One region of the Mesorhizobium sp. M0145 genome, then DNA from elsewhere that is predicted to be linked to it. Evidence: riboswitches for the same ligand, from Rfam matches in the RefSeq annotation. Region 1 holds a riboswitch; the other holds the start of a gene.
What was found. Region 1 has a riboswitch for S-adenosylmethionine ahead of NKJ28_RS12105 (O-succinylhomoserine sulfhydrylase). Riboswitches for the same ligand answer to the same signal wherever they lie in the genome.
Positions count from the first base shown of each region.

Region 2: it holds a riboswitch for S-adenosylmethionine, as region 1 does, so the genes downstream of both, metX (homoserine O-acetyltransferase MetX) here and NKJ28_RS12105 (O-succinylhomoserine sulfhydrylase) in region 1, are expected to answer to the same signal.

Region 1 is NZ_JAMYTK010000006.1:33,939-45,664, forward strand. It holds gene mmsB (multiple monosaccharide ABC transporter permease) at 1-1,043, shown strand, start outside; gene araD1 (AraD1 family protein) at 1,235-2,227, shown strand; gene NKJ28_RS12095 (hypothetical protein) at 2,255-2,707, shown strand; gene NKJ28_RS12100 (2'-deoxycytidine 5'-triphosphate deaminase) at 2,724-3,875, opposite strand; SAM riboswitch at 3,954-4,031, shown strand; gene NKJ28_RS12105 (O-succinylhomoserine sulfhydrylase) at 4,102-5,292, shown strand; gene NKJ28_RS12110 (glycosyltransferase) at 5,329-6,483, opposite strand; gene apaG (Co2+/Mg2+ efflux facilitator ApaG/CorD) at 6,710-7,102, shown strand; gene NKJ28_RS12120 (Hsp33 family molecular chaperone) at 7,109-8,119, opposite strand; gene argF (ornithine carbamoyltransferase) at 8,282-9,193, opposite strand; gene NKJ28_RS12130 (aspartate aminotransferase family protein) at 9,208-10,407, opposite strand; gene NKJ28_RS12135 (GcrA family cell cycle regulator) at 10,763-11,287, shown strand; gene NKJ28_RS12140 (magnesium and cobalt transport protein CorA) at 11,385-11,726, opposite strand, start outside.
Region 2 is NZ_JAMYTK010000001.1:650,704-662,429, forward strand. It holds gene NKJ28_RS03255 (aldo/keto reductase) at 1-273, opposite strand, end outside; gene NKJ28_RS03260 (quinone oxidoreductase family protein) at 618-1,598, shown strand; gene NKJ28_RS03265 (gamma-glutamylcyclotransferase) at 1,618-2,151, opposite strand; gene NKJ28_RS03270 (DUF2125 domain-containing protein) at 2,265-3,266, shown strand; gene NKJ28_RS03275 (prephenate/arogenate dehydrogenase family protein) at 3,401-4,336, opposite strand; gene hisC (histidinol-phosphate transaminase) at 4,343-5,452, opposite strand; SAM riboswitch at 5,591-5,668, shown strand; gene metX (homoserine O-acetyltransferase MetX) at 5,761-6,930, shown strand; gene metW (methionine biosynthesis protein MetW) at 7,046-7,660, shown strand; gene NKJ28_RS03295 (DUF1330 domain-containing protein) at 7,686-8,006, opposite strand; gene NKJ28_RS03300 (SDR family NAD(P)-dependent oxidoreductase) at 8,241-8,987, shown strand; gene NKJ28_RS03305 (RNA polymerase subunit sigma-70) at 9,030-10,055, shown strand; gene NKJ28_RS03310 (DUF1194 domain-containing protein) at 10,074-10,880, opposite strand; gene NKJ28_RS03315 (ABC transporter ATP-binding protein/permease) at 10,957-11,726, opposite strand, start outside.

The DNA of each region.
Region 1 (11,726 bases):
TTTCGGGTCACATCGATCTCAGCGTCGGCTCCGTCGCCGGCTTCATCGGCGCACTGGCGGCGATGATGATGGTCATCTGGCCGCTTGGCCCATTGAGCAATCCGCTGGTGGTGTCGATCATCTGCCTGATCGTCGGTGGTGCGATCGGCGCGGCACAAGGCTACTGGATTGCCTATCACCGAATACCGAGCTTTATCGTCACGCTGGCGGGCATGCTGATCTTCCGCGGCATCTGCCAGGCGCTGCTGGGTGGCGGGTCTTCCGTAGGGCCGCTTCCCGTCGGCTTCAAGGCGCTCAGTTCCGGCTTCATTCCGGACCTGATCGGCCCATTGACGCTGATACCGCCAACCGTGAACGCCGCCGGCAAAACCATTGTCGGCAGCGGCCTGACGCTGCACCTGACGACGATCGTGATCGGCCTCGTCGCCGTGCTCGCCTATGCCTATTTCGGGCTCAGGGCACGGCGCACCCGCGAGAAACATGGCTACGAAGCCGAGCCCTTCTCGCTGTTCGTCGTCAAGACCCTGGTGATCAGCGCGCTGGCGCTGTTTCTCGTCTACCAATTCGCCACCTATAGGGGCCTCCCCATCGTTCTCATGGTGATGGGCGTGCTGATCGCGTTGTTCGTCTTCGTTACCAAACGCATGACGATCGGCCGTCGCATCTATGCGATGGGCGGCAATGTCAAGGCAGCCCAGCTATCGGGCATCAAGACCGAACGGCTGACGTTGATGGTGTTCATCAATATGGGCGTGCTGTCGGCACTCGGCGGCCTGATTATCGCAGCGCGCCTGGGGCAGGCTGTGCCGGCGGCCGGCCTCGGCAGCGAGCTCGACGTCATCGCCGCGGTGTTCATCGGTGGCGCTTCGGCGATGGGCGGCGTCGGCCAGGTGATCGGCGCGGTGGTCGGCGGCTTCATCATGGGCGTCATGAACAACGGCATGTCGATCATGGGCGTCAATGTCGATTGGCAGCAGGTGGTCAAAGGCCTGGTGCTGCTCGGCGCCGTCGTCTTCGACGTCTACAACAAGAACAAGGCTTGAGAGGCAACCAGGAGGCATACGGGTCACATCGCGGCGCTGCCGGGCGGCGCAAAGAAGTCCCCCGAGGGACCTGATCCGCGAGCGCAATCCGGACGAAGAATTTCAACCGAGGCGCGGACAAGGGTCCGAACCGCGCTGGGCAGGGTTTGCCGAGAAAGGCACGCCAAGCCCGCAATTCAGAGAGGGTTACCATGCTGATCTCACAGATCCTCGACGACGCCGAGACGATCCGCGTCGTTGCGCGCAACGGCGGCAAGACCCGCGTCATCAACGGCGCCCGCAGCGTCTATTCGCTGGCGATGGAAGCCGCGCGTACCGGCAGCGGGCTTGTCGCCCTGATCGAGCGCAAGGGCTTCGGCGAAACCATCGATCTGGACGCAGCCTACAAGAAGGGACGGCTGCTGTCGCCGATCAACCATCCCGATCCGGCGCATCTCCATCTCACCGGCACCGGGCTGACGCATCTCGGCTCCGCCGCGACCCGCGATTCCATGCACAAGAAGCTCAGCACGGACGGCGAGGAACAGCTGACCGATTCCATGAAGATGTTCCGCATGGGGCTTGAGGGCGGCAAGCCGGCGAAGGGCCAGATCGGCGTGCAGCCGGAATGGTTCTACAAGGGCAACGGCACCATGGCGGTGGCGCCCGGTGCGGCGCTTATGTCGCCGGCCTTCGCTCAGGATGCCGGCGAGGAGCCGGAAATTGCCGGCATCTATGTGATCGGTGACGACGGCGCCCCGTTCCGTGTCGGCTTCACCCTGTCGAACGAGTTTTCCGACCACGTCACCGAGCGCGTGAACTACCTCTTCCTCGCCCATTCCAAGCTGCGCAACGCCTCGTTCGGGCCGGAGATCCTGATCGGCGACCTGCCGCCCGACATCCGCGGCGCTTCACGCATCCTGCGCGACGGCAAGCTGCTTTGGGAAAAGCCGTTCCTGTCGGGCGAGGCGAACATGTCGCACACCATTGGCAATCTCGAGCATCACCACTTCAAATACTCGGCCTTCCGCCAGCCGGGCGACGTGCATGTGCACATGTTCGGCACGGCGACGCTGTCCTTCGCCGACGGCATCAGGACCGAGGCCGGCGACGTATTCGAAATCGAGGCGCAGGATTTCGGCCTGCCGCTGCGCAACCCGCTTGAAATCGAGCAGCCGGTGAAGGTGGCGGTGAAGGCGTTGTAAACTGGTGACATAATTCAGGGGCGAGAAATGAACGGCCTGCGGATTGGCACTGTGTTCGTAAGTTTAGTGCTGTTCCTCGCCTATTTCTCGCCAGCGGCTTACAGCGCCGGACAATGCAGCGCAAAATCCTATCGCGAGGCCCGGATGTCGACGACTAACCGGCTTCTGGCCACCGGTTATTCGAAATCGCAAGTGAGCTTTCTGATGCGCAACGCGGATCGCATGACGTCCGCACTCCGCGCTGACAGACTGAACGACAATGGCAGAGCCTGCGGTATCGACTCCGCCAGAGCCCATGTGCTGGGATGTCTCGGCAAGCAGTTGTTCCCCTTGCAGTCCAGCTCAAGCGCCTCACTTGACGACGAGAAGCAAACCAGAGGATTTTGGGGGAAGAGGCGATTGGCAGTGCGAGAACTGCTCTTTGTCGGTCAGTTTCATGGCTGCCTTGGCGCCGCGAAAGAATATCTGTTTCGCAGCTGACGGCTTGCGAAAAAGCTCAGCGCGCGGTGCGGAAATGCTTGGACAGTTTCAGGCCCTGCGCCTGATAGTTCGAGCCTAGATCTGTGCCGTAGAGCGCCTGCGGCCGTTTCAGCATGTGCTCGTAGACCAGCCGTCCGACGATCTGGCCGTGGTCGAGGATGAACGGCACTTCGTGGCTGCGTACCTCGAGCACCGCCCGGCTGCCGGTGCCGCCCGACGCCGAATGGCCGAAACCCGGGTCGAAGAAACCGGCATAATGGACGCGGAACTCGCCGACCAGCGGATCGAAGGGCGTCATTTCGGCCGCGTAGAGCGGCGGCACATGCACCGCCTCGCGCGACACCAGAATATAGAATTCGTCCGGATCGAGCACCAGCTCGCCGGCACCGCTCTTGTAGAGCGGCTCCCAGAAATCGACGACATCCTGCGCGGCGCGCTTGTCGACGTCGACCAGGCCGGTGTGGTGCTTGCCGCGATAGCCGACAAGCCCATCCTTGTCGCCGTCGAGGTCGATCGACAGCGCGATGCCCCCGCCTGAGATGTTGGGTGGTTCGGTGGCGACCAACATTTCGGCGTGGTGCAACTCGTGCAGCTCGTTTTCCGACAAGAGCGCATTGCCGGTGCGGAACCTGACCTGCGACAGCCGCGAGCCGGTCCGCACGACGATCGGGAAAGTGCGCGGGCTGACCTCCAGATAGAGCGGACCTTCATAGCCTGCGGCGATCTTGTCGAACTCGTGGCCGCGGTCGGTCATCACCCGAGTGAAGATATCGAGCCGTCCGGTCGAGCTTTTCGGGTTGGCGGAGGCGGAAATATGCGCGGGCAGCGCCAGGCTCTCGAGCAGCGGCACGATGTAGACGCAGCCGGTTTCCAGCACGGCACCTTCGGCGAGGTTGATCTCGTGCAGCTTCAGCCGGTCGAGCTTGTCGACAACCCTGTGGTCCGGGCCGGGCAAGAAGGAAGCACGCACTCGCCAGGCCTTGTCGCCGAGCCTGAGGTCAAGGCTGGCCGGCTGGATCTGATCGGCATCGAGCGTGCGCGGCGATTTCAGCGCGCCCGTCTGGAACAGCGTGGAAATATCCTGATCGGGAAGAATGCCTGTCTGCCGCAAGGGTCTGGCTCCGTTCGAACGCCGGGCGAGGTCTTGTTCTGTCGCAGGTCCGACCATGGACGCCTTTGGCACCTGCTTGGTACAACCCTCTTAATCATGCCGGCAATTGACGCAAGCGTGGCGCGGGTCTAAAGCTCGTTATCCCGTGGTGATTTGGCCGGTCGGCTTGCAGCCACGTTAAACAAGTCGCTAAAGGACCGTCGGGCCGCAAGGCCATATGGACCGGTTGCGACTTTCGCGACCGGTTTTTTGTTGTTTGGACCAATTTTGGTGTTTGGATAGAATGATGACCAAGAAGCGCGACTGGAAGCCTCAGACCGCACTCGTGCATGCCGGAACGCTGCGTTCCGGCTTCGGCGAGACCTCCGAGGCGATGTATCTCACCCAAGGCTATGTCTACGAGACGGCGCAAGCGGCGGAGGCGCGCTTCAAGGGCGAGGAGCCGGGCTTCATCTATTCGCGCTATGCCAATCCGACGGTCGACATGTTTGAGAAACGCATGTGCGCGCTGGAAGGAGCCGAGGACGCGCGCGCCACGGCATCCGGCATGGCGGCGGTGACGGCAGCACTGCTGTGCAGCGCCAAGGCGGGCGACCATATCGTGGCGGCGCGCGCGCTGTTCGGCTCCTGCCGCTGGGTGGTCGAGACGCTGGCGCCGAAATACGGCATTGAGGCAACGCTGGTCGACGGCACCGACATCGCCAATTGGGAAAAGGCGGTCAAGCCCAACACCAAACTGTTTTTCCTGGAAAGCCCTACCAATCCAACGCTGGAGGTAGTCGACATTGCCGCCGTCGCGGGACTTGCCAATTCGATCGGCGCCAGGCTGATCGTCGACAATGTCTTCGCTACGCCCTTGCAGCAGAAACCCCTGCAGCTCGGCGCCCACATCGTCGTCTATTCGGCCACGAAGCATATTGACGGCCAGGGGCGCTGTCTTGGCGGCATCGTTCTGTCGGACAAGAAATGGATCGACGAGAACCTGCATGACTATTTCCGCCACACCGGCCCAAGCCTCTCGCCCTTCAATGCCTGGACGCTGCTGAAAGGCCTGGAGACGCTGCCGCTACGCGTACGCCAGCAGACGGAAAGTGCCGGCCGCATCGCGGATTTCCTGGCCGAGCGCCCGCAAATCGCCCGCGTCATCTATCCCGGCCGCGCCGACCACCCGCAAGCGGCCGTGGTCCAGAAGCAGATGTCGGGCGGCTCGACGCTGATTTGCCTCGATGTGAAGGGCGGCAAGCAGGCGGCCTTTGCCTTCCAGAACGCACTCGACGTCGTGCTGATTTCCAACAATCTCGGCGACGCCAAGAGCCTGATCACCCATCCGGCGACGACGACGCACAAGAACTTGACCGATGAGGCCCGCGCCGAGCTCGGCATCGGACCGGGAACGCTCAGGCTGTCAGTTGGCCTTGAGGACGCCGACGACCTGCTCGAAGACATCGAGCAGGCACTGAGAGTTGCCGGATAAGGGCTGGCCGAACAGAGGCGAGCGGGGACGCGCCGATCAGGCGCCGGACGGGGTCTCTTCCAGCTCCGCGACGGCCTTGGTCTGGATAGTCATCACATTGCCGCGCCAGTCGACGGCGCCGCTCAGCCATCCGCGCGCCCAAATGGCGGGAAGCATCAGGTCTCGCGCCATCATCGCCAGGATGGTGCGCAGCGACAGGTGCCATCCCTTGGCCGAGGCCAAGGCGCATTCCGGCAGGTAGGCCGCGACCAGCACGGCGATGGCGGTTGCCGGCAGGCTGACGCCGGCGTCAGCCGCCGCGATCAGCGCAAGCACCAGCGGCGGCGCTGCGCCGATCAGGATCTCGGGGGCGAAGAACAGCGCGAAGGTGACGCGGCGCAGCCGCGCCCAGCGCGCCTGCCGCGACCAGATCTCGCCAAACGTGCGCCGGCCGAGCGGCTGTTCGAAGGGCGAGGCGACAAGATTGACCCGCAGTCCGAACCCGTTGACCAGCTTGGTCGCGGCGGCGTCTTCGGCGATCTCGGCAGCAAGCGCGCAGATGCCGCCATTGGCGTCGAGCATCGGCTTATTCCACAACATGCTCTTGCCCTGCGCGAAGCCGAGGCCGAGCGCCTCTCCGGCGTACTGCCAGCGTGCCTGCAGCGTGTTGAGAAAGGCGCATTCGACCTCCCCCCAGAAGCCGTCCGGCCGCGAGCCGATCGGCGTCGAGCAGACGAGGCCGGTGTCGTGCCGCCACGCCGCCATCAGGTGCTGGACGTAGTCGCTCGGCATAAGCACGTTGGAATCGGCAAGGATGACCCAGCTATAATGCGCCGCTTCCCAACCCTTCACGCAATTGTTGAGTTTTGGATTGCCGCTGATGCGGTCGTCACCGACTAGAAGACGGGCGCGAATAGCTGGAAAGCGCGCCATTGCGGCGGTGATCGGCTTGACCACCGGGTCGTCGGCATGGGCAACGCAGAAGATGAGTTCGTAGCGCGGCCAGTCGAGTGAGAAGGCGCGCTCCAGCGTCTCTTCGGCAAACGGCTCGACGCCGCGCGCCGGGATGACGATCGATACCGGCGGCGCGTTGGCCGCGGGCGGTGCGATCCTGCCTGGTCGCTTCAGCTTCAGCGAAGCTAACAGGATGCTGGCGAGATTTGAAAGAAGGAGGGCTATGGAAAGGAGGGCGGCTGCGAATGTCGGTTCCATCGAGATCTGGTCACTCCAGAAGTGCCGGCCGCATGACGGCCGTTTTCAACAATTCGACAGAACGCTGAGTCGCCCGGCACAAGCCTGCACACCATCATTGTCATGTGTCACTTAAATGACATTGTTTTTCGGCACCTGCGCTCGAGTCGGGCAAGGAGATGACGCGCATCGTTGATCAAACTGCGCTGAGCGTCGAAGTTCCATCTACATTGCTTTGGAGCAGTTTATGTACAGCGCCGTCACCCGCAACATCGAAGTGCAGGTCAGGCCGTTCTATCTGGAGGATCACTCCGACCCGCCGCAAAACCGCTATGTCTGGGGATATCAGGTGACCATCGACAATCAGTCGGATGAGTTCGTGCAGCTTCTGTCGCGCTACTGGCACATTACCGACGGCACCGGCAAGGTCGAGGAAGTGCGCGGCCCCGGGGTCGTCGGCGAGCAACCCGGACTCAACCCCGGCGACAGCTATCAGTATACGTCTGGATGCCCGCTCTCGACGCCGTCCGGCATCATGGTCGGGCACTACACCATGCGCAACAAGCGGGGCGAGACGTTCGACGTCGCCATCCCCGCCTTCTCGCTCGACTTGCCGGGAATGCGGCGCACCGTCAATTGACGGCCGTCATCCGGCCGCTGCAAACTCCGCCGGGTCGAAGTCATATTGCTTCGAGCAGAATTCGCAGGCGACGTGAATGCTGCCATCCTCGGTGCTGTCCCTGATCTCCTCGGCGGAAAAGCCTTCGAGGATGCCGTGGATCTTCTCCCTCGAGCATGAGCACTGGTCGGCGACCGGCACCCCGCCGAACACGCGGACGCCATGCTCGTGGAAAAGCCGGTAAAGCAGCCGTTCGGCGCCGATCGTCGGATCGATCAGCTCGGTCGGTTCAATAGTACCAACCAGCGCCAGCAGCTCCTGCCAGGAATTGTCGGTCGGGTCGTGGATTTCCTCACGCGGATCGCCGTCGCCACCGGGAAGGTCGGGTACGCGCATGCGCTCCGCCGACTGCGGCAGGAATTGTGCCAGCAGGCCACCGGCCCGCCATTGCTCGCGGGCACCGCCGACGCCGGGCGTCAGAAGCTTGGCAACCGAAAGCCGGAGGTCGGTCGGAATCTGCTCCGACTGGCGGAAATAAGTGCGTGCGGCATCTTCCAGTGTGACGCCGTCGAGCTGGACGATGCCCTGGTAGCGTTGTGTGTGAGCGCCCTGGTCGATGGTCAGCGCCAGGACGCCGCTGCCGAGCAGCGTCTGCGGTGACGTCTCGCCGGCAGAAGTCAAAGCCTGCAGCCGGTCGGCATCGAAGCGGGCATAAGCGCGCAGCGCGTGCGGCGTGGAGAAATCCGCGACCAGCATGTCGACCGGCCCGTCGGTGCGGGTCTGCAGAATGAACTTGCCCTCGAACTTCAGCGAAGTTCCGAGCAATACCGTCAACACACAGGCTTCAGCCAGGAGCCGGGCGACCGGCTCGGGATAGTCGTGGCGGCTGAGAATAGCATCGAGCATCGGCCCGAGCTGGACGGTGCGACCGCGCACGTCGAGCGGGCCGACCTCGAACGGCACGACATGGTCGTCGCCGGCGTAGCCGAATTCGCCGAGCTTGGGTTTATGTTCAGCCAATTGATGAGTTTCCAACATGACAAAGCTCCGGGGCGCGGCGATGCCGCCCTCCGGGGCGCATGCGACGAGACGCGCTCGATTTGCGTGATGCGCCTGAGATAGGCACCACCAACTCCCGGATCAAGGCGGCCCAGATCAAGGCGGCGCAGATCAGGCCGGCCCGGATCACCGCGGCTCGTATCAAGCGCCCAGGCACCAGGCCAAGACCGCCTTCTGGGCATGGAGCCGGTTCTCGGCCTCATCGAACACCACCGAATGCGGTCCGTCGATGACCTCGTCGGTAACCTCCTCACCGCGATGCGCCGGTAGACAGTGCATGAACAGCGCGTCCGGCTTGGCTTTCGCCATCAGTGCCGCATTGACCTGATAGGGCAGGAAGACATTGTGGCCGCGGGCACGGTGCTCCTGGCCCATCGACACCCAGCAGTCGGTGACGATGCAGTCGGCCTCGTGAACGGCCTCCTCGGGCGAACGGCTGAATTTCAGCTTGCCGCCATTGGCTTTCGACCAGTCGACATGCTTCTGGGCCGGTTCGCTGCCCTCGGGCACGGCGACGTTCAGCTTGAAATGGAACCGCGCGGATGCCTCCAGCAGCGAATGCAGCACGTTGTTGCCGTCGCCGGTCCAGGCGATCGTTTTACCGGCCACCGGACCGCGGTGCTCTTCGAAGGTCATGATGTCGGCCATCAGCTGGCAGGGATGGGTCTCGTCGGTCAGCCCGTTGATGACGGGGACCGTAGCGTTTTCCGTCAGTTCCAGCAGCCGGTCATGCGAGGTGGTGCGGATCATGATGGCATCGACATAGCGCGACAGCACCTTGGCCGTGTCGGCAATGGTCTCCGAGCGGCCAAGCTGCATCTCGGTGCCGGTCAGCATGATCGTCTCGCCACCCAACTGCCGCATACCGACGTCGAACGACACGCGCGTGCGCGTCGACGGCTTGTCGAAGATCATCGCCAGCACCTTGCCTTCGAGCGGCTTGCTGCGTTCGCCGGCCTTGAGCCTTGCCTTTCGCACCGCTGCGTCGTCGAGCATGAAGCGCAGATCGCCTTCGGAAACGGCGGAAAGATCGGTGAAATGGCGAAGGGACATCAGAAATTCCAGGATTACTTCGCAGCGGCAGCGACGATGGCATCTGCCAGGCTCTTGGCGCCGGCACGAATGCGCTCGAGCGCTTCGTGGATCTCGGCGTCGGTGACGGTGAGAGGCGGTAGCAGGCGGATAACGTTGTCGCCGGCCGGAACCGTCAAGAGATGCTGGTCACGCAGTGCCACCGTGACCTTGGTGTTGGGCATCGCGCATTTAAGCCCGAGCATCAGGCCGGTGCCCCTGATGCTTTCGATAACATCCGGAAATTCGTCGGCGACGCCAGCGAGCCCCTGCTTCAACAGCAGTGCCTTGCGCCGGACGTCTTCGAGAAAGCCGTCTTCCAGCACCACGTCGAGCACGGCGTTGCCGACCGCCATTGCCAGCGGATTGCCGCCGAAGGTGGTGCCGTGCACGCCGGCGGTCATGCCGACCGCTGCCTCGTCGGTGGCGAGGCAGGCACCCATCGGAAAGCCGCCGCCGATGCCTTTGGCCACCGCCATGAGGTCGGGTGTGACACCCGCCCACTCATGCGCGAACAGCTTTCCGGTGCGGCCGACGCCGCATTGGACCTCGTCGAAAATCAGGAGCAGTCCGTGCTGATCGCAGAGCTGCCTGAGCCGCTTCAGCGATTGCGTCGGCACTTGCCTGATGCCGCCCTCCCCTTGCACCGGCTCGATCAGGATCGCCGCGGTTTCAGGCGTGATCGCCTTCTCGGCGGCATCCACATCGTCGAAGCCGACCTGGTCGAAGCCGTCGACCTTGGGGCCGAAACCTTCCAGATACTTGTACTGGCCGCCGGCGGCGATGGTCGCCAGGGTGCGGCCGTGGAAGGCGCCTTCGAAGGTGATTGTGCGGTAGCGCTCGGGATGGCCCTTGACGAAGTGGTAGCGCCGCGCCGTCTTGATGGCGCATTCGAGCGCCTCTGCGCCGGAATTGGTGAAGAACACCTTGTCGGCGAAGCTTGCGTCGGCCAGCCGCTCGCCGAGCCGGCTCTGTCCAGGAATCTCGTACAGATTGGAGACGTGCCAGAGCTTGGCGGCCTGCTCGGTGAGGGCCGCGACCAGATGCGGATGGCTGTAGCCCAACGAATTCACGGCGATGCCGCCGGCGAAATCGAGATATCGCTCGCCCTTGTCGGTGACCAGCCAGGTGCCTTCACCGTGGTCGAAAGCCAGGGGTGCGCGAACAAAGGTCTCGAAAAGCGCCGAACCGCTCATTATATGCGTCTCCGGAACCGGAAAAATCAAAAAGCCGCCAAAGCGGCGGCCCTTGTGGCTTATCGTGTTTTTCGGCCGTGAAGTCAACGAAAAGGTCGCGCAAGGTCGCGCGGCAAGCCCCCCAGCATAACGCCGGCTCATAAGCGACCGGGCAAGTTGGGGAAAACCGAAAAAACCGATTCGTGTTGGCCTTGGGACTCTTGTCACCGAGTCAGCGCATAAGGTAATTGTAGTAGAGAAATAACTAGATTTCGTGCGGCGGACCTAATCACCCGATATATGTGGTGTCTGCCCGGCAGAAGCCGGGTCGGGAATGGATTCCGATTGCCGCACGTTTCAGCAGGAGCGCGGTCTCATGAACTGGACTGACGAGCGAGTCGAACTTCTCAGAAAATTGTGGTCGGAGGGCCTCAGCGCCAGCCAGATCGCCGCACAGCTTGGCGGGGTCAGCCGCAATGCGGTCATCGGCAAAGTGCACCGGCTGAAACTGTCCGGTCGCGGACGCACGACCGCCTCACCGGCACGCCAGAAGAAGACGGTGCAGGGATCGACGATCCAGAAATCGGTGTCCCGGGCAGCAAGCGCCACGCGCCATGCCACCACCTCGATGTCGATCGGTGCGACCGCGCTCAAGGCGCAGTTCGATGCCGAACCGGTGGCGCGCCACTATATCCGCCCGGTCGAGAACGTCGTCGTGCCGATCTCGCGGCATCTGCAACTTGTCGAACTCAACGAGCGCACTTGCAAATGGCCGAACGGCGATCCGCTTTCGGAAGACTTCCATTTCTGCGGCAACGACGCAGCCGAAACCGGCCCCTACTGCAAGTACCACGCCCGCGTGGCGTTCCAGCCGGCATCGGAGCGGCGGCGGAGCAGGTGAATGGTGAATGGTGAATGGTGAATGGTGAATGGTGGCGGGCTGAGCTTGGAGTAAGAAAGCAAGGCTCTTGTCTAGCCCTATTCACCATTCACCCACTTCATAGCCACCCATTCTTGCGAAACCGCCAGTAAAGAAACGTGCAGATCAGGGCAATTGCCGCCAGGACGGCCGGGTAACCATATTCCATCCTCAGTTCCGGCATGTCGCTGAAATTCATGCCGTAAATGCCGGCGAATGCCGTCGGCACGGCCAAGATTGCGGCCCATGAGGCAAGCTTCTTGGAGATCGCCGTCTCCTGGCTTTGACCGACCAGAAGGCTCGCCTCGAAGGCGAAGGCGAGAACCTCACGCAGGCTGTCGATCTTTTCCTGGACAGTGCGGATGTGGTCGGTGACGTCGCGAAACAGCGGGTGCATGGCTGTGTGGATTTGCGGCAGATC
Region 2 (11,726 bases), on a different contig from region 1:
ATCCGAACCGACCTTGGTGATAACGACAACCTTGTCGCGGTTGCCGCGGCTTTTCATCCATTTGCCGATAATGGTTTCGGATTCGCCGCCCTCGTGGCCGGGAATCCAGCGCGAATAGGAATCGGCCGTGTCGATGGCGTTGAGGCCAGCGTCGACAAAGCGGTCGAGCAGGTCGAACGAGGTTTTCTCATCGGCGGTCCAGCCGAACACATTGCCGCCCAGAACCAATGGCGCGATGGATAGGTCGGTGCGACCGAGACGACGTTTCTGCAAGGCTGATCTCCATGGTGATTCATGCTGGGGCGGGTGGGAGCCGCCGACCGAGCTAACCTATGTCGCACCGTGGCAACGTCAAACGCATAGCCTCTTTTCCAGCCCGCCGGCGCTTCACAAAACCGCGACCCGCCGCGCCGTGTCGGGCTTCAAGACGCTGTCCCCAATTTCCAAACCAGTACCCTCTGAGGAAACAATCTGGCAAGTTTAGCAAATAGATTGTCAAATCTGCCAATTCAGACCTTTGCCGGCCGGCCATAGGTTCCGCGGCGCCGACGCAAATCTCGGCACGGTCTGGCCAAGCCCGGACTGTTTGCCCCGGATCGTTTGTTGTGGAGACCGGAATGAAAGCAATTGTATTTGACGCCATCGGCTCGCCGCGCGACGTGCTCTATGTGGACGACCTGCCGATGCCGCGGATCGGCGACGGCGAAGTGCTGGTCAGGATGGTCTCGGCCTCGATCAATCCGGGCGACTTCCTGTTTATCCAGAACCTCTATCCCGAACCGAAAAAGCCGCATTTTCCCCGGCAGATCGCCGGAAACCATGGCGCCGGCATCGTCGAAGCCGTTGGCGCGGACGTTTTGCTGGAACCGGGGACGCTTGTCGCATTCAGCTATTATGGCAGTTGGGCCGAGTACGCGGCGATTCCCGCCGAATGGCTGATCCCGTTGCCTGCCGGCTATCCGGTCGAACGCGCCGGGCAGATGGTGAACCCCATTACCGCGTGGGATCTGCTGGTGGATTCCCGTGTGCGGCCTGGCCAGTGGCTGGCTGTCACGGCCGGCTATTCGTCGATTTCGACAATGGTGATGCAGTTCGCCCAACGACGCGGCATCAACGTCATCGCGCTTGTGCGGCGCTCGCACCAAAGCTTCGACCTGAAGACGCTTGGCGTCGGCGCCATTCTTGACCTTTCGGACTTGAAGACAAGTATCCGGGAAGCGGTGATGGATATCACCGGTGGCGCCGGATTGAACGGGATTATCGACAATGTCGGCGGACCTGTCAGCGGCGAATTGATCCGCACCCTGGCGCTCGGCGGGCAGATGGTGATCAATGGCGGCATGAGTGCCGAGCGCTTCGAGCTGCACAATTTCGATGTCTTGCTGAGCGGCGTCGAGATCAGGGCGAATATCTATCGCTATTTCTTTTCGCCGCTGGCCGAAGCCGACCGGCCTGTGCTACGCGAGATTATCGACACCTTCGGCCAGCCCGGCTTCCACGTTCCTGTCGGCGGTCTCCACCCGCTGACCGAGTTCAAGCTTGCCGTGGCAAACAGCCTGGATCGCGCCGATCTTGGAAAACAGATTTTCAGGATGTAGCCCGCTCACGACACCGAAGCTACGTCGCGACCCGTCTTGTCACGTCTTCCAGCCAGTGGTCGCTTATACCCAGTGCTTCGAGGTGCTCCAGCGTGCTGAGCACGTAATCCTCATTCCTCCCCGACTGGCCGACGGCGCCGCGGACGACGGCCGCCGCCTCGGCTGCGTCGAGCGCACCGGCATATTGCTCATGGCTGCGGTCCACGACATAGGCGACGGCGTCGACCGTCTCGCCCCCATCCGTTTTACCCTTGTCGAGGCGAACGCTGAGCACACGTTCGAGATAGACGTTGGTGACCAGCTCGCGTTCGCGCAGATAGGTAATGACCTCGTTGCGCAGCTCGCCTGGAACCCGGAACGCGAGCCCGATGCAGGAGCCGCCGCGGTCGAGGCCGAGCACCAGGCCCGGCCGTTCGCGCGTGCCGCGATGCACGAAAGAATAGACGCACAGCGAACGGCGGTAGCCATGCAGGCGGGCGCGCCGCGTCTCGACATGCGCGAATCCCGGTCGCCAGATCAGTGAGCCGTAGCCAAAAACCCAAAAATCGCCCATATCGCCAAGCCTGATTGTGACGAACCACCCACCGGTGGTGTTTCAGTCCGTCTACCTGTTGTTGCCGCAAGCGACAGCCCGCCCGTGCCACCCGCGTTAACGAAAGCCGCAGCATGACGTCAAGTGACGAGCGCCCGCCGCCCAGCCAACGTCGCCGCCTGTTGTGGCTTGCCGCTTTCATTCTCGTGCTGTTCGGCATCTACAGCGCGGGCTGGTTCTACCTGGCGGACCTGGTCGAGAGCGCGACCGACAAGGCGGTCGCCGATCTCGACGACAAAGGCATCAGGGCCGACTGCGCCAATCTCGCGATCAGCGGCTATCCCTTCAGCTTCACCCTTTCCTGCGATAGCCTGGCTTACGAGGACGACAGCCGCAACGTCGCGGCATCGACAGGCAAGATCAACGCCGCCACGCAGATCACCCGGCTTTTGTCGCCTGCCGCCGAGCTCAGGGGGCCGCTCAGGACCTCTGTTCCCGGCATGACCCCGCTCTGGATCGACTGGGATGATCTGCGGGCCGACATGAAGCTGTCCTGGCCGCTGCCGAGACGCCTCTCGCTGCAGGCAGAAGGCCTGTCCGGCCAGACCGATCCGGCAGACGACACCGATCCCGTCTCGCTGTTCAGCGCCGGAACCGCCACCGGACAATTGCGCCCAAACGGCCCGGACATCGACTATACCGGCAATTTCACCGATCTCGAAATCGACGCGGCGGCCATCGACGGGCGCGTCTTGCCGCCGCTCGACGGCAGCGGCGACGTGACGCTGAAGAACGGCGTGACGCTGATCAAGGCAAATCCGAAGAGCCTGCGCGGCCAGGCGGCCGAAATCCACGAGCTCGATCTGTCGTCCGGAACTGCGCGCATCACCGTTTCCGGACCGCTGTCGGTCGATGACGACGGTCTCATAAATGCCGACCTGACGATCAGGCTCAATGATCCGAAGGCCGTGGCGGCAATCCTCGCCACCGCCATCCCCGAGCAGAAGAAAGAGATCCAAACCGGCTTTGCCGGACTGGCGCTGCTCGGCAACCAGCCGTCGATGCCGCTGAAGATCGTCAGGGGCAAGGCCTCGCTCGGCTTCATCCCGCTCGGCAAGATCAAGCCGCTCGACTAGAGCAATTCCAGGAAAAGTGTGAAACGGTTTTCCGTCCGGAATTGCGCAAAAACAAAGAGATAGAGCGGTTCGGCGTTTCTGTGAAACGATGAACCGCTCTAAGCCGAGCCGGCCTGCGATCGGCCTGCCGCGGCTTATCCCTTCGGCGGGTGTTCGACTGCCTGGCGGCCGAAATCCGGTACGTCGATATCCTGGCCGGCCTCGATGATCGAGCGGCGGACGGCGCGGGTGCGGGTGAACAGGTCGAACAGTTTTTCGCCGTCGCCCCAGCGGATCGCCCGCTGCAGCGAGGACAGATCCTCGGAAAACCGCGCCAGCATTTCGAGAATGGCGTCCTTGTTGTGCAGGCAGACGTCGCGCCACATGGTCGGGTCCGACGCCGCGAGACGGGTGAAGTCGCGAAAGCCGGAAGCCGAGTATTTGATGACCTCGGACTTGGTCACCGACTCCAGATCGTCGGCGGTACCGACGATGTTGTAAGCGATGATATGCGGCAGGTGCGAAACGATGGCCAGCGTCATGTCGTGATGCTGCGGGTCCATGGTGTCGATGTTGGAGCCGCAGCGGCGCCAGAATTCCGAGAGCTTTTCCAGTGCTGCGGGATCGGTGCCGGGCAGCGGCGTGAAAATGCACCAGCGGTTCTCGAACAGTTCGGCAAAACCGGCGTCCGGTCCCGATTTTTCGGTGCCGGCCAAAGGATGGCCGGGGATGAAGAGCACGCCATCAGGCACGTGCGGCTGCATCTGCGCGATCACCGACGCCTTGGTCGAGCCGACATCGGTGAGGATGGCGCCCTTCTTCAGCGCCGGCGCGATCTCTGCGGCGACCGTGCCTGAAGAGCCGACCGGCACCGAAACGATAACCAGATCAGCATCGCGAACCGCCTCTTTCGCATCCGTCGTATAGGTGTCGCCAAGGCCGAGTTGGCTCGCGCGTGCCAGCGTCGCGTCGCTGCGCGTCGAAATCGCGACTTGGCCGGCGAGTCCCTCGCGGCGGATGACGCGGGCCAGCGACGAGCCGATCAGGCCGATGCCGACCAGCGCGATCTTTTCGAACATCGGTGAGGTCATGGTGTTCTAGCTTTTCAGGAATGTCGCGAGTGCTGCGACAACGCCGCGATTGGCCTCTTCGGTGCCGATGCTCATGCGCAGCGCGTTCGGAAAACCGTAGCCGGAAACGCGCCGCAATATGTAGCCGCGCGCACTGAGGTAGTCGTCGGCGGCCGCCGCCGAATGCTTTTTGTCCTCGGGAAAGTGGATGAGGATGAAATTGCCGACGCTCGGCGTCACCCGCAGCCCGAGCCCGCTTAGTTGCTCGCTCAGCCAGGCTAGCCAGGTCTCGTTGTGCGCGACGCTGCGTTGGATATGGGCGCGGTCGTGGATCGCCGCGATGCCGGCCTCGATCGCCGTCGCATTGACGTTGAAAGGCCCGCGCACGCGGTTGATCGCGTCGATGACGTGCATTGGCGCATACATCCAGCCGATCCGCGCCCCGCCCAGGCCCAATTTGGAGAAAGTGCGGGTCATGACCACGTTTTCCGCGCTGCCCACCAACTCGACGCCGGCTTCATAATCGTTTCGCCGGACATATTCGGCGTAAGCTGCATCCAGCACCAGAAGCACGTTTCGCGGCAGGCCGGCATGCAGGCGGCGCACCTCCTGGAACGGCACGTAGGTGCCGGTTGGATTGTTTGGATTGGCAAGGAAGATGATCCGGGTAGCCGGCGTCACCGCGGCGAGGATCGCATCGATGTCGGCGCGTTCATCGGTCTCCTTGACCGTTACCGGGACGGCACCGGCCGACTGTATGTAGATCTTGTAGACCATGAAGCCGTGTTCGGTGATGATGGCTTCGTCGCCGGGTGCGAGATAGGTCTGCGCCAGCAGGCCCAGAATCTCGTCGGAGCCGTTGGAGCAGACGATGTTCGCCGGGTTGAGCCCGTGCACCTCGGCGATCGCTTCCCTCAGGCGCCTGGCGCTGCCGTCGGGATAGACCGCGAGCTTGTCGGCGACCGCGCGCGCGGCCTCTATCGCCTTTGGCGAAGGACCGAGCGGGTTCTCGTTCGCCGACAATTTATGGACCTTGGCGACACCTTCAGGCGCCGCGCTCTTGCCGGGCACATAGGCTTCGATGTCCATGATGCCGGCGCGGGGCCTTGGACGTGTCTGATCCGGTGTCTGGCTCATTTCATGAAATCCGTCGAGAGTGCCTCCATCCGGAGGCCGCAGCGGAAATACAAGCCGTGGCTCGGAATGTCGAGGGGCGGCAATTCGGGATCAAGAACTTGCCGTTGACGAAGCCATGCGTCGGTCCTAGAAGAGCAGCAACAGTTCCGTGGTGATTTGGCCGGTCGGCTTGCAGCCACGTTAAACAACTTGCTAAAGGGCCGTTTGCATCTTGTAACCGGCTTTGCGAAGGCATGGCCGGTTTTTTGTTGCCCTGACTGGCTGTTGCCCAGACCGGCGGACAACGGAAGGCCGGGCAAGGAGATGTAATGGTCGCTTTGCGCGCTCGAAAAACCAACAACGAGGCCGACCAGCCGTCGAGCCCGGTGTTGCGTTTCGGCGCCGACAAGCCGCTCAAGCTCGACGCCGGCACGCTGCTGTCGCCGTTCCAGATCGCCTACCAGACCTATGGCACGCTCAACGACGCGCGCTCCAACGCCATCCTCGTCTGCCATGCGCTGACCGGCGACCAGCACGTCGCCAACACCAATCCCGTGACCGGCAAGCCGGGCTGGTGGGAAGTGCTGATCGGCCCCGGCAAGATCATCGATACCGACCGTTTCTTCGTCATCTCGTCAAACGTCATCGGCGGCTGCCTCGGCTCCACCGGCCCCGCCTCGACAAATCCCGCCACAGCCAAGCCTTACGGGCTCGACCTGCCGATCATCACCATCCGCGACATGGTGCGGGCGCAGTTGATGCTGGTCGAGCATTTCGGCATCGAACAGTTGTTCAGCGTGCTTGGCGGCTCGATGGGCGGCATGCAGGTGCTGCAATGGGCCTCCAGCTATCCCGAGCGCGTCTTCTCGGCGCTGCCGATCGCGACCGGCGCCCGCCATTCTTCGCAGAACATCGCCTTCCACGAGGTCGGCAGGCAGGCGGTGATGGCCGACCCCGATTGGCACGGCGGCAAATATTTCGAGCATGGCAAGCGGCCGGAAAAGGGGCTGGCGGTGGCGCGCATGGCCGCCCACATCACCTATCTGTCGGAAGCAGCGCTGCATCGCAAGTTCGGCCGCAACCTGCAGGACCGCGAAGCGCTGACCTTCGGTTTCGATGCCGACTTCCAGATCGAGAGCTATCTGCGCCATCAGGGCATGACCTTCGTCGATCGCTTCGATGCCAACTCCTATCTCTACATGACCCGGGCGATGGACTATTTCGATCTCGCCGCCGACCATGGCGGCCGGCTGGCCGATGCCTTCGCCAGCACCAAGACGCGCTTCTGCCTGGTTTCGTTCACCAGCGACTGGCTGTTCCCGACCGAAGAGAGCCGCTCGGTCGTGCACGCGCTGAACGCGGCCGGCGCCTCGGTATCGTTCGTCGAAATCGAGACCGACCGCGGCCACGACGCCTTTCTGCTCGACGAGCCCGAACTGTTCGCCGCCATCAAAGGCTTCATCGCCTCGGCCGCTCGGGCGAGAGGGCTCGGCGCATGACCCCGAAAAGTTGCCGGCTTTTCGGATCAGGACCATGCGCCAGGCATCAGCGCATGACCCCGAAAAGTTGCAGACTTTTCGGATCAGGACCATGCGCCAGGCAGGAGCCGAACGCATGAGCGTCAACCGCGCCCAGCGCGTCGACCTCGAAGTCGTCGCCGATCTCATCCCGCCGCAGTCGCGGGTGCTGGATGTCGGTTCCGGCGACGGCCTGCTGCTCGAATTGCTGCAGGCGACCAAGAAGGTCGATGGCCGCGGCCTGGAGCTGTCGCAGCGCGGCGTCAACGAATGCGTGGCGCGTGGCCTGTCGGTCATCCAGGGCGATGCCGACAAGGATCTCCAATTCTATCCCGACAAGGGCTTCGACTTCGTCGTCTTGTCGCAGACCTTGCAGGCGACACGCAATCCGAAGCTGGTGCTCGACGAACTGCTCCGGATCGGCAACCGCGCCATCGTCTCATTCCCGAATTTCGGCCACTGGCGGGTGCGCTTTTCGTTGCTCTTCAACGGCCGCATGCCGGTGACCAGGGACCTGCCCTATTCCTGGTATGACACCCCCAACATCCATTTCTGCACCATTCGCGATTTCGTCAATCTGTGCGACGAGCTTGGCGCGACGGTGGAAAAGGCGACCGCGCTCGACGCCAATGGCCAGCGGATCGGCTTCTCGATGCCGTGGTGGTTCTGGAATTTTTTCGGCCAGCAGGCGGTGTTTCTGCTGAAACGATAAGAGCCAATCGTCGCAGATCGTCCCCTTATTCGAGAACGTCGGTGGCCTTGTGCGGATGCGCAACGCCATCGACCAGGACCACGTCGGACTGAGAATTCTCGGTGCGCAGCGGCAAGATCTCCTGATAGGCGCGCGAGCGGTACCATGCGCGCGCCTGCTGCATGTCTGGAAATTCGATCATGACGAGGTGGCCCGGCCAGGTGTTTTCAACGACTTCCACCTCGCCTCCGTGCACCACGAAGCGGCCGCCAAACGGTTCCAGCGTTTCATCGATCTTGTGCAGGTACTCGACGATCTGCGGCCCCGGCGTGACCTGGCGCATATGGGCGACGGCGTAGGCGGTCATGGCGTATCTCCTTGTGGTCGAAGGCCGGACAACCGGCTTGATGGGAGCAGTTTGCCGAGACGTAATGCGCTCGTCGATTACCCCAGAGGTAATGACACTGAATACAAAAACGAAGCGCGGCTGCCGTCACCTGAAAGATATTTCCACCTGGCACCGATGATTTTGGCACACCTGCGCTGTCCTTATCGATGAGCGCGCCTGGATGGTCCGGCGGCCGGGAACGAGAGGTGATCCATGGGATCGTTGCAAAATCAGAATGTCGTCGTCGTCGGAGGCAGCCGTGGTGTCGGCCGCTCGATCGCGGAGGCCGCTCTCAAGGAGAAAGCGGCGGTGCTGGCCGTTGCCCGCGGAAAACAGGCCCTGGCGCAATTTGCCTGGGAGGTCTCGGGCGTGAAGACGCTCGCGGTCGATGCTACGGTGGACTCCGCCCCGGATAAGGTCTTCGCCGCGCTTGAGCCGGACGTGCTGGTGATCTGTGCAGGCGCGCTGGCGCCTTCTGCGCCGGTGCATGAACAGAACTGGAAGGCGTTCTCGGCAAATTGGGACACGGACGTCAAGGCATCGTTCCTGTTTTGCCGGGCCGCTCTGCGGCGTCCGCTCAAGCCGGGGACCCGGATCGTTCTGATCTCCAGCGGCGCGGCCTTGACCGGCGGACCACCGAACGCCGGCGGCTATGCCGGCGCAAAACGCATGCAGATGTTCCTGGCCGGTCATAGCCAGAAGGAGGCCGACCGGCTTGGCCTCGGCCTGCGCTTCATGGCGCTCGCGCCGATGCGCATCATGCCGGAAACCGGCGTGGGCAAGGCCGGCGTCGACAGCATAGCGGCCTATATGGGCATCCAGCCGGCGGACTTCATCGCCGCCATGACCGACATGCAAACGCCGGCCGATGTCGGACGGGCGGTGGTCGCACTCGCCACCGGCCAGCCGCAAGGCAGTTCCTTCATGGTGAGCGGTAGCGGGCTTGCCCCGGCCGCCTGAGGGGCGCGTAATGCAACGCTCGCTCGTAACCGCACAAGCCACATGACAGACGCTCAACCACCTCTGGAACCAGCAGGCCAGCCGATCCTCGATCGGCTGGCCTTCGAGAAGGTCACGGCCGCGCATCGCCGCGAGCTCAAGCTGCATTGTTATCGCATGATGGGTTCGCTGCACGAGGCCGACGACCTCGTCCAGGACACGTTGCTTCGCGCCTGGCGCGCAAGATCGGAGTTCGACGGGCGAGGTTCGGTTCGCGGTTGGCTCTACATGATCGCGACCAACGCTTGCCTCAACGCCATCAAGGCGAGGTCGAGGGCGCGTCGCATTCTCCGGGAACCCGGACGGCCGCCCTCGCACGGGGCGGCCATAGGCGGGCCGGTAGCCGACATCGCCTGGCTGGAGCCCTACCCCGACGCCGAGCTTCCAGACATTGCCGGCAGCGAGCCAGGTCCGGAAGCCCGTTACGAGAGCCGCGAGGCCGTCCAGCTCGCCTTCGTCGCCGCGATCCAGGATCTGCCGCCCAGGCAGCGCGCCGCGCTGCTGCTTGCCGACGTCCTCGGATGGTCGGCTGTCGAGACGGCGCGTTTGCTGGGCGGATCGACGGCTTCGATCAACAGCGCGTTGCAGCGGGCCCGCGCAACGCTGGCGGCGCGCTATCCTCAGGGACGGCCGGCCAGCCGATCACGGCCCAGCCCCGAAGAAGGCCTGCTGCTCGAACGCTACATGCAGGCCTGGCAGGCCGCCAATCTCGACAGCTTGATCGAGCTGCTGCGTGAGGACGCCATCTATACAATGCCGCCTTGGCGTGAATGGTATCAAGGCCGCGAAGCGATCCGCGGTTTCTTCGAGACCGTCTGGCCGAGGTTTGGCGGCTTCCGCACGCTGGCCACCCGGGCCAATGCCCAGCCGGCGGTCGGGGTTTATTCCCGCAGCCACGATGGCCCTGAATGGCGGGCCCATTCCCTGCATGTGTTCGACGCAGCCGAGGGCGGGATCGCTTCCTTGACGATCTTCATAGGGCCGCTCGGGCCATCTCTGTTCCCGGCCTTCGGCCTGCCACCAGCCTAGCTTACCCCTGGGCCAGCCTTATCGGTCGAGTTCCGGGAAATATGGGTCCGAGAAAAACCGCCGGTCGCGCTCGCCTTGCAGGCAGTCGATCGGTGCGTCGATGCGGATCGTCCTCGGATCCAGCTTGGGATACTCGATGCCGCTGACCTCGAGGATCAGTTTGCGGCGAGTGGCGGTGGCGAATTCGGAAGCAGCATAGATCGGCAGCACGAACGAGCCCGGCCCGCCGGTAACGCATTCGGCATAATACCGGTCGAGATGGCTGAAGGTGGGTGACGGGCTGATCAGGATCGGCAGCCCGTTGATGACGATGCCCTTCGCCAGCGCCGCATCGCGTGCCGTTGTGACCGGCAAGCCGGTGTTGTTTGGGCCGTCCCCCGAGACGTCGATGACGCGGCGTTTGCCGGTGAAGGCCGTGCCGTTGAAAAGCTCGGCGCCGAAAGCCACAGCACCGGAAATCGAGGTGCCGCGAAAGCTCCTGAACGGGCGGGCCGCGATCTTGTCGGCGAAAGCGTTGGCGCTCTCCTTGCTGTCGACGACCTGCCAGGCAATGACCGCATCGTCGCGGATGGTGCCGGCCCATTCGAAATAGGCGATGGCGATGCGGCCGAAGGTGCCGGCACGCACGGCGTTGATGAAGTCGGGGTGGCGCAGCGCCGCGACATAGCCGGCGCGCTGCAGGGCGAACTCCCTTTCATCCATCGACTGCGAGATGTCGACGGCCAGCACCAGCTCGACATCGACGGCAATTGCATTGGCCGGTGCGGCCGCAGGTGCCGCCGGGGTGCAGGCAAAGCAGGCGAGCAGGGCGAGAGCGTCAAGCATGGCCGATCGGAACGTTCCCATCTGAAACGATCGCGACAGTTTTTCGCCGCGATCGCGGCGAAATAAAGCTTGCCTTCTATTTCTTTCGGCCAGCCGAAACGATAACCGGGGGCGGTTCGATGGCACCTGCCCTGATACGGGCCGGCTTGAGTGGCGGCTGGCCGGCATCCTTGACGATGGTCAACGCCCGCCGGAAGAAGCGGGCATTGTGCTGGCCGCGGCCGATATTGAGGATCGCGGCGTCGGGAAGGCGCTTCTCCAGCATCGACAGCACTTGCCTCAGCGTTGGGCCGTCGAACGCGTCCAGCGCCTCGTCGATGATCACCCATTTCGGCCGTCGCAAGGCCAGCCTGGCAAAGGCCAGCAGACGCTGCTCGTCGTCGCTGAGCTCACGCTCCCAGCGCGCCGAGCGATCGAGCGAGGACGACAGGCGTTGCAGCCCGACATCGGCCAGCACCTCCGAGATCTCGGCATCGCTCGCCTCCGCCGCGCCGTCTGAATGGTTGAGCACCTCGCGCAGCTTGCCGAGCGGGAAATAGGGGGTACGCGGAACAAAGATCGGCGCTTCTCCGGCCGGCATGCCGATGCGTCCGCTGCCCCATGGCCACAGACCGGCAATGGCCCGGAAGAACAGCGTCTTGCCGGCGCCCGGATCTCCGGTGATCATGACCCGGTCGCCGGCGCGGATTTCGACATGCGGCTCGGCAAGCTTGGTGCATCCCTCCGGCGAGGCGACCTCGAGTTTCTCGAAGGTCAGGCTGCCGTCCGGGTTTTCGCCGAACGAAATGCGCCTTTCCGTATGGTGCAGCGCGTCGGTGTCGCCAAGTGCGATGCGAAAGTCGGCGA